Regions from separate parts of the Vibrio hippocampi genome, predicted to be linked through region 1. Evidence: predicted binding sites of a transcription regulator. Region 1 holds the regulator's gene; each other region holds the start of a gene.

Region 1 (3,288 bases):
GCCGATCATATTGTCCAAGTGCAGCAGGATTTAGTGGCATTAGGGGCGCATGCTTTAGTTCCCGCGATGCGTAAACACGCCGCTTTTGTGACTCCGGGGCTGATTGATGTCACCGCCGTCACAGAGCTACCTGATGAAGAATACTTCGGTCCTTTGTTGCAATTGGTACGTTACCAAACCTTTGAACAAGCGGTAGAACTGGCTAATGATACGCGGTTTGGTTTATCAGCAGGGTTAATTTCTCAAGACGATGAACAGTGGCTGTACTTTGTCGACCATATCCGAGCTGGTATCGTCAATCGCAATCGACAGCTAACAGGGGCAAGTGGCGATGCCCCCTTTGGTGGACCCGGTGCCTCTGGAAACCTCAGACCGAGTGCTTTTTACGCCGCTGACTATTGCGCGTACCCAATGGCGTCGATGGAAGGTGAAGCCACGGTATTACCAGAAACACTCAGCCCGGGAATCGAACTCTAATGTAATCTATGAGATCTATTTTATCTATGTGAGGTGCGTCATGGCAGTAGAACAACTGTTTAATCTTTTGTGGCAAGACTATATCGCTCGTCTATGTCCATCCGCTCACCAAGTGCAGCAACTACTGCAAGAGGATGAGGCGTTAAACAATGATCATATTGCCTTGCGTACCTTTAACCTTGCCCCTGTGGGGATAGAGACGCTGGCTAAGCCATTTATTGCCTTGGGCTATGAGGTAGTTGGTCACTATAGCTTTGCAGCTAAAAAGCTCGATGCTATCCATCTACAACATGCCGATCTCAGTTTGCCAAAAGTGTTTATTAGTGAACTAAAAGTTGAACAGTGTTCGGCGGAATTACAGGACATTGTTCATCGTTTGGTGAAACAAATTGATCGTTCGACACTGCAATCGTCAGCCTTTTTGTTCGCTGGTCGTCTTTGGGATTTAAGCTTTAGCGATTATCAGCAACTAGCTCAAGAGAGCGAATACGCTGCTTGGCTTGCCGCACACGGTTATGGCGCGAATCATTTCACCGTTAACGTCAATCAACTGCAGCGCTTAACCAGTGTTGAGCAGGTTAACCAACGATTGGCAGAGTCAGGTTTTACCATTAATCAATCTGGCGGTGCTGTGAAAGGCAATCCCAAGGTAATGCTTGAGCAATCCTCGACCATGGCAGATATGGTAAGCGTTAGGTTTCAAGATGGAGAGCAGACGATTCCCGGCGGTTTCTACGAATTTGCCAAGCGCTATCCCACAGCGGAAGGACCGTTGTATCAAGGCTTTGTCACTGCGTCCGCGGACAAGATATTTGAAAGTACTCATCAGTAGTTGCAACAGAACGGTCGTTGCGATAAACAGCGAAATACGACCCGTGATTGAATAAAAAAATCCCCAACCTTTCGGTTAGGGATTTTTTATTACACGATAAATATACGCGATAAATGCTTAGCGAGTACCGTACACTACGATGGTTTTACCATGCGCAGAAATCAGGTTTTGCTCTTCTAGCATCTTCAGGATACGACCAACGGTCTCACGAGAACAACCCACAATCTGACCAATCTCTTGGCGAGTGATCTTGATTTGCATGCCGTCTGGGTGAGTCATCGCATCCGGTTGTTTAGCCAGGTTCAATAGCGTTTGTGCAATGCGACCCGTTACGTCTAGGAATGCTAGGTCACCAACTTTTTGGCTGGTAACTTGAAGACGACTTGCCATCTGTGCAGATAGACGCATTAGAATGTCAGGGTTAACTTGGATTAGCTGGCGGAATTTCTTGAATGAAATTTCAGCGACTTCACAAGGTGATTTTGCACGAACCCAGGCAGTACGCTCTTGGTCTTCTTCAAATAGACCAAGTTCACCGATGAAGTCACCTTGGTTAAGGTAAGACAAGATCATCTCTTTGCCTTCTTCATCTTTAATAAGTACCGCAACAGAACCTTTTACGATGTAGTAAAGCGTTTCTGCTTTTTCGCCCGCGTGAATAAGCGTGCTTTTTGAAGGGTACTTATGAATATGACAGTGTGATAGGAACCACTCTAACGTTGGATCGGTTTGAGGTTTACCTAGAACCATATATCTCTCTTCCTCTGCGGGTTAGCTTGCTGCTTTCCATATTGTTAGCAAGGACACAATAATGCCTACTAGCATAAAAGCATGGTGAAGTCAGCGCAAGCCGACTTCTTTATTGATAAGAATAGTAGCGCTTTTTTAGTCTGATTTCTTGATTTTAATCGTATCAAATCCACATTTTTCTATACAAAAATGTGCTTATGATCACGGTATAAAAAAACACCATGTCCACTCAGGCATTTTACCTGAGAAGCCCTAGCCAATTTTACCGGTTTCGATAAGTTGTTGGAGGATGGGGCGAACAATTAATTCCATTGCGAAGCTCATTTTTCCACCAGGAACAACAATGGTGTTATGACGTGACATAAACGACCCCTCTATCATGGCGAGTAGGTACGGGAAGTCAACATTCTTAATGCCCCTGAGGCGAATAACCACAAAACTTTCATCCAGACTTGGAATGCCCTTGGCATTTAACGGGTTGGAAGTATCAACGGTTGGCACTCTTTGGAAGTTGATATGGGTGCGAGAAAACTGTGGCGTGATGTAGCTGAGATAATCATCCATCGAACGCACAATTGAGTCAGTCACCGCTTCTCTTGAATGTCCACGGTCTCGCGTGTCTCGGACAAACTTCTGAATCCACTCTAAGTTGACAATCGGCACCATGCCGATGAGCAAATCGACATGCTTTGCTGCATTGACCTCGCCGTCAACAACCCCACCGTGAAGCCCTTCATAAAAAAGAACATCTGAGCCTTGCAGTAGATCTTGCCATGGCGTAAAGGTGCCGGGCATCTGATTGTAAGGAACTGCCTCATCAAAAGAATGCAGGTAACGGCGATATTGACCTGTACCATCTTCACCATAGGTTTTGAAGAATTGCTCCAAACCTGGGAAATCATTGGCTTGCGGACCAAAGTAACTGATGTGTTTGCCTTGTTCTTTAGCTTTACGTATCTCGACATCCATTTCTGGGCGGGTGTAGCGATGAAAACTATCTCCTTCTACAAATGCCGCTTTGACGTTCATCATATTAAACATTTTTCTGAACGCTTCTGATGATGTTGTTGTCCCCGCGCCAGATGAGCCGGTGACAGCAATGATAGGATGTTTTGCAGACATAACACTTCCTGTGTTGGAACTAAACGATAGTCTCGATTAGATTCAATAGTGGGTTGAGGGTTCAATAATTCAGCGAACGACTCGATTTAATATCAAAGGTCTCATGG
Region 2 (3,288 bases), on a different contig from region 1:
GCTAATAACAACGAGAATTATACAGAGTAGTATAGTTCGAACTCTAGAGGAGTCGTTGTCATGTTAACTTTCTCTACGTCTTGAGCTTTAAGATCGATGTAAGAATCGATAAAGTCATCAGAGAATACGCCACCAGAAGTTAGGAACTCACGGTCAGCATCAAGTTCTGCTAGCGCGTCTTTTAGTGAGTAAGCCACTGTTGGGATCTCTGCTGCTTCTTCAGCTGGTAGATCGTAAAGGTCTTTATCCATCGCTTCGCCTGGGTGGATCTTGTTCTTAATACCGTCAAGACCAGCCATAAGCATAGCGGCAAATGCTAGGTATGGGTTAGCTGCTGGGTCACCGAAACGAACTTCGATACGACGTGCTTTAGGGCTAGGTACCACTGGGATACGGATAGAAGCAGAACGGTTACGAGCAGAGTAAGCTAGCATTACCGGTGCTTCGAAACCTGGTACAAGACGCTTGTACGAGTTAGTCGCAGGGTTAGCAAATGCGTTGATTGCACGAGCGTGCTTGACGATACCGCCGATATAGTAAAGAGCCGTTTCAGATAGACCGCCGTACTTGTCACCAGCAAATAGGTTAACACCGTCTTTTGCTAGAGATTGGTGAACGTGCATACCAGAACCGTTATCACCCACTAGTGGCTTAGGCATAAATGTTGCTGTCTTGCCAAATGCGTGTGCTACGTTGTGAACAACGTACTTGTAGATTTGGATTTCGTCAGCTTTAGTGGTTAGCGTGTTGAAACGAGTTGCGATTTCGTTCTGACCCGCTGTTGCCACTTCGTGGTGGTGAGCTTCAACAACAAGACCCATCTCTTCCATAACGAGACACATTGCAGAACGGATGTCTTGAGAAGAGTCAACAGGAGCAACTGGGAAGTAACCACCTTTAACGCCTGGACGGTGACCTTTGTTGCCTTCTTCGAAATCAGAACCCGAGTTCCAAGAAGCTTCTACGTCGTCAATTTTGTAGAAAGAACCAGACATGTCAGTTGAGAACTTAACATCGTCAAATAGGAAGAATTCTGGCTCAGGACCGATAAGAACGGTGTCAGCGATACCAGTAGAGCGCATGTAGTCTTCAGCGCGCTTAGCAATAGAACGTGGGTCACGATCGTAGCCTTGCATCGTTGCAGGCTCAAGGATGTCACAACGAATGTTCAGAGTTGCATCTTCAGTGAATGGGTCAAGAACTGCGCTAGATGCATCCGGCATCATAACCATGTCTGATTCATTGATGCCTTTCCAGCCAGCAACAGATGAACCGTCAAACATTTTGCCTTCTTCAAAGAAGTCTGCATCTATTTGGTGAGCAGGGATAGAAATGTGTTGCTCTTTACCCTTAGTGTCTGTAAAGCGTAGATCAACGAATTTAACTTCGTTCTCTTGGATCAGCGATAGAACATTTTCTACTGACATCTCGGAAAACCTCCAGTGTTATTAAAGCGGTTAATAGCTCGATAGTGATAATCGGCATTGATTAACGTCTGCGTATTTGAAGTGCGTTAATCGATGCTGATTTAGCTATAGCTAAAACTGTGCCAAAAATAAAAATCCTTTTAATTCATAACCTTAAAAGTTACTGCGACATATTGGTTCATAGATTTGCACCATTATGGATCGCTGTTGTGTCAAATTGGTGCAAGAATTAAGTTTTGCACCAATTTGATACAACAAGCCCATATATTCAGCATGGTTTTTGGTGAGCTGTCAATAACATACCGCGACAGAGTAAAAAATTATCTCTGCACCCTATTTTACAACCCCATTTTTGCAAACCTATTTTTGCGAATAAGTCGTGAGCGTAATCAAAGCGACACTATTGATACCTTAAATGAACAAAGTAAGGAAAATTTACTATAAACAGGCTATGTTTAGGCAAGATTTCAACGAAGAAGATCACAACTCTCGTAATTTCTGTTATATTGCGGGCGTTTTTTTAATCGAGTCAGCGGCGATAGTGCGGCGACTCTTGACTGAGTGAAAGAAATCCATGTCAACTCCACAGATTGATAAGTTAAGAAACATAGCGATTATCGCGCACGTTGACCACGGTAAAACTACCCTAGTTGACAAGCTACTTCAGCAATCCGGGACGTTAGAGTCTCGCGGTGAAACTGAAGAACGCGTGATGGACTCGAATGATATTGAAAAAGAGCGTGGTATTACCATTCTTGCAAAAAACACGGCGATCAACTGGAACGATCACCACATCAATATCGTAGATACTCCGGGACACGCGGACTTCGGTGGTGAAGTAGAACGCATCATGTCGATGGTAGACTCTGTACTGCTTATCGTTGACGCTGTTGACGGTCCTATGCCACAAACTCGTTTTGTAACGCAAAAAGCGTTTGCACACGGTCTGAAGCCAATTGTTGTTATCAACAAAATTGACCGTCCAGGCGCACGTCCTGATTGGGTTATGGACCAAGTATTCGACCTATTCGATAACCTAGGTGCAACTGACGAACAGTTGGACTTCCAAGTGGTTTACGCATCAGCACTTAACGGTTGGGCAACACTTGAAGAAGGCGAAATTGGCGAGAACATGGAACCTCTGTTCCAAGCAATCGTTGACAATGTTGCTGCACCAGATGTTGACCTTGATGGTCCATTGCAGATGCAAATCTCTCAGCTAGACTACAGCTCTTACGTTGGCGTTATTGGTGTAGGTCGCGTAACACGCGGTACTGCGAAACCAAACCAACAAGTGACAGTCGTCGGCGCAGATGGCAAGACTCGTAACGGTAAAGTAGGCACAGTACTGGGTTACCTTGGTCTTGAGCGTCACGAAGTTGAGCAAGCGAACGCGGGCGACATCATTGCGATCACGGGTCTGGGCGAACTTAAAATCTCAGATACGATTTGTGCGCAAAACCAAGTAGAAGCACTACCAGCACTGTCGGTTGACGAACCAACCGTTACCATGACGTTCCAAGTAAACACGTCGCCTTTCGCTGGTAAAGAGGGTAAGTTCGTGACGTCACGTAACATCCTTGAGCGCCTTGAGAAAGAACTGGTACACAACGTTGCATTGCGCGTAGAGCAGAGTGATGATCCAGACAAATTCCGTGTTTCTGGTCGTGGTGAGCTTCACCTTTCTATCCTGATTGAAAACATGCGTCGTGAAGGCTTCGAGCTAGCGGTATCTCGTCCAGAAGTTATCATCAAAGAAGAAGATGGTCAGCTGATGGAACCGTTTGAAACCGTAACGATTGATGTTCTTGAAGAACATCAAGGCGGCATCATGGAGAAAATCGGTCTACGTAAAGGTGAG
Region 3 (3,288 bases), on a different contig from region 1:
CAGTGCCCGAGACAATCACGCTGGCATTGTGATTGGTACACGCTCAGCATTACTTACGCCCTTTGCTGATCTTGGCATTATTATTGTCGACGAAGAGCATGATACCTCCTACAAACAGCAAGATAGCCTACGCTACCATGCTCGCGATGTCGCCGTTATGCGAGCGGCCAAAGAGCAGATACCGATTATTTTAGGCTCTGCGACGCCTTCGCTCGAGACACTGCACAACGCATTAAGTGGTAAATATCATCATTTAGTACTGAGCCAGCGCGCGGGTCTAGCGGTCCCCACCACGAATAAGGTTATTGATGTCAAAGGGCAGTATCTAGAAGCTGGTCTTTCTGCCCCGCTAATTGCTGAATTACGCAAGCACCTTAATCAAGGCAATCAAGTGATGCTGTTTCTCAACCGTCGCGGATTTAGCCCAGCCCTGATGTGCCATGAATGTGGTTGGACTGCCGATTGCCAACGCTGTGATGCTTACTATACCTATCACCAATCCAGCCGCGAGATGCGCTGCCACCATTGTGGCTCGCAGCGTCCAACGATTCATCAATGCCAAAATTGCAATTCTAATCAGTTGGTCACCGTCGGTGTGGGCACCGAGCAACTTGAACAGCAACTCGCGACACTCTTCCCTGAATACAAAGCGATTCGTATCGATCGGGATAGCACTCGACGTAAAGGCAGTCTGGAGAATGCGCTCGAATCGATTCGCAATAATGAATATCAGATATTAATCGGCACTCAAATGCTCGCTAAAGGTCACCACTTTCCTAATGTGACTCTGGTGGCACTATTAGACGTTGATGCCTCTTTATATAGCAGTGATTTTCGCGCCTCTGAGCGATTAGCACAGCTATTTATTCAAGTTGCGGGACGCGCAGGGCGAGCCAGTAAACCTGGGGAAGTCTTACTGCAAACGCACCATCCAGAGCACTCGCTGCTGCAAACCTTACTGCACAAAGACTATCACCACTTTGCCCAGAGTGTATTACAAGAACGCAAGTATGCCATGTTGCCTCCTTTCAGCTTTCTCACTCTATTTAGAGCGGAAGCGAATCAATCGGACGACGCCGAAATATTTTTGCGTCAAGTTCGCCACTCTCTTGAAGCGCACCCACTATTTGACCACCAGGCGATCGTTTTAGGACCCACACCGGCTCCTATGGCTAAGCGAGCGGGTAAATCCCGTTGGCAATTGATGTTACAAGTGACCAGTCGCAGCCAGATGCAAAAGATCTTGGCCAGTGCCAAGCCAGTCATTGCTCAACTTCCCAATGCAAAAAAAGTGCGCTGGTCTATGGATATAGAGCCTCAAGATCTCAGCTAACCAAAAGAAAGAGTGGATCGTTCATTAAACTCACACACCATTAAAGCGTGAGGACTGTCGCAAAACAAATGTAATTATTGTTATACAAACCGTAACTTTGTGCCAAGAAATGCATATTACTCATTAATACGTCATTATATGTTGCCAAAGCATTTGTGCTGAAAAAGGTAATACACATTTAGATTCATGGATAATCGTAAGAGTGCCTTTGCTTTGGTAGTTAGATGTAGCACTCTTATCCAGCCATCATAAAGTAGAGGATAAAAATATTATGGCGACAATGAAGGATGTTGCCCAGTTAGCAGGGGTATCGACCGCAACCGTATCTAGAGCATTGATGAACCCAGAAAAAGTCTCATCAACCACTCGAAAACGCGTAGAATCCGCAGTGCTAGAGGCGGGTTATTCTCCAAACTCGTTGGCGCGCAACCTAAGAAAGAATGAGTCAAAAACCATCGTGACCATTGTTCCTGATATCTGCGATCCCTATTTCTCAGAGATTATTCGTGGCATTGAAGATGTCGCGATGGAACATGGCTACTTAGTGCTACTTGGCGACAGCGGTCAATCGAAAAAGCGTGAATCCTCATTTGTAAACTTAGTGTTCACCAAACAAGCGGATGGCATGCTGCTGCTTGGAACCGATCTTCCTTTTGACATCAGTAAACCAGAGCAGAAAAACCTGCCTCCAATGGTGATGGCCTGTGAGTTTGCACCTGAATTAGGCTTGCCAACCGTTCACATTGATAACTTAACCTCAGCTTATGAGGCGGTGAATTATTTAGCGCAATTAGGGCATAAACGTGTCGCGCAAATCTCTGGTCCCGAAACGGCCTTCTTATGCCGCTTTAGGCAGCAAGGTTATCAACAAGCTCTGCGTCGTGCCGGTCTTACGATGAAACCTGAGTACACCATTCGAGGCGACTTTACCTTTGAATCCGGAGCGAAATCTGTGCGCTCACTGCTCGCACTTCCTGAGCCACCAACCGCAATTTTCTGTCATAACGACATCATGGCCATTGGCGCTATGCAAGAGGCGAAAAAGCTAGGATTACGCGTCCCTCAAGACCTCTCTGTCGTTGGCTTTGATGACATTCAGTTCGCTCAATACTGCGAACCTCCGCTGACCACCATCTCGCAGCCACGTTATGAGATAGGTCGACAAGCCATGTATCTGATGCTTGAAACACTTAAAGGTGTCGATATTCATCCCGGCTCTCGTCTATTAGAGACTCGATTAGTGGTCCGTGAGAGTGCGACAGCTCCAAGAACTTTCTAAGCCTACTTGCAACTTGGCCTCGTGGTATTTACCATGAGGTCTGTTTATTTCCCAAGTATCAGTATCAAACCTAGTGGCAAACCGAGACTATGTAAAACGTGGCAAAGGTAGCACTCGCACCTCACGTAAAAAAGCACCCAGCAGAAAAAAACCATGGCGCAGTGGGCTGTTAGCGATCATCGCTACCGGTGTATTTGCATGGGGGTTATATACCTTAAGCTCTGATCCAGAGCCTGAGATCCCGGCTAAATCAACCCCAGCGGTCGCAACTCAGACCGAACAAAAAGCGAAGCCTAAAGCACAAATTCCACCGCCTCCAGAAGAGAAATGGGATTATGTGGATACCTTGCCAAATCGAGAGATCGAAGTACAAGCCAAGGAGCAGATAAAATCGAAAGTGCCCTACATCATGCAATGCGGCGCTTACCGAACCATCGCTCAAGCAGAAAGCCGTAAACTGGATATTGCGTTTCAAGGTCTAAGCAGCCAGATCGTAAAAAAAGAAGGCAGCAGCTTTCATCGTGTCGTACTGGGTCCCTATTCGTTAAAGCGCGATGCTGAACGCGATAAACATAAGCTGCAACGCGCCAAGATTGAGCCATGTAAGATTTGGAAAGAAGCGCTCTAAATCATCGCGCTCTCCCCTCATCATTAGCCATTAAAACCGTATAAGCCG

The links. Region 1 encodes CRP, which controls carbon source genes, mostly activating them, when cyclic AMP is high. Its sites were predicted from a motif close to TGTGANNNNNNTCACA; they were not measured.
Region 2: the regulator CRP is predicted to act here: its motif matches at 1,806-1,821, upstream of typA (translational GTPase TypA).
Region 3: the regulator CRP is predicted to act here: its motif matches at 1,380-1,395, upstream of cytR (DNA-binding transcriptional regulator CytR).

The regions. Positions count from the first base shown of each region.
Region 1 covers NZ_CAKLCM010000001.1:393,168-396,455, forward strand. The annotation lists gene astD (succinylglutamate-semialdehyde dehydrogenase) at 1-477, shown strand, start outside; gene L9Q39_RS01970 (DUF1338 domain-containing protein) at 506-1,309, shown strand; gene crp (cAMP-activated global transcriptional regulator CRP) at 1,427-2,059, opposite strand; gene L9Q39_RS01980 (phosphoribulokinase) at 2,312-3,181, opposite strand; gene L9Q39_RS01985 (YheU family protein) at 3,243-3,288, opposite strand, start outside.
Region 2 covers NZ_CAKLCM010000002.1:2,357,661-2,360,948, reverse strand. The annotation lists gene glnA (glutamate--ammonia ligase) at 18-1,427, opposite strand; gene typA (translational GTPase TypA) at 2,002-3,288, shown strand, end outside.
Region 3 covers NZ_CAKLCM010000002.1:2,261,339-2,264,626, forward strand. The annotation lists gene priA (primosomal protein N') at 1-1,333, shown strand, start outside; gene cytR (DNA-binding transcriptional regulator CytR) at 1,602-2,612, shown strand; gene L9Q39_RS12495 (SPOR domain-containing protein) at 2,686-3,240, shown strand.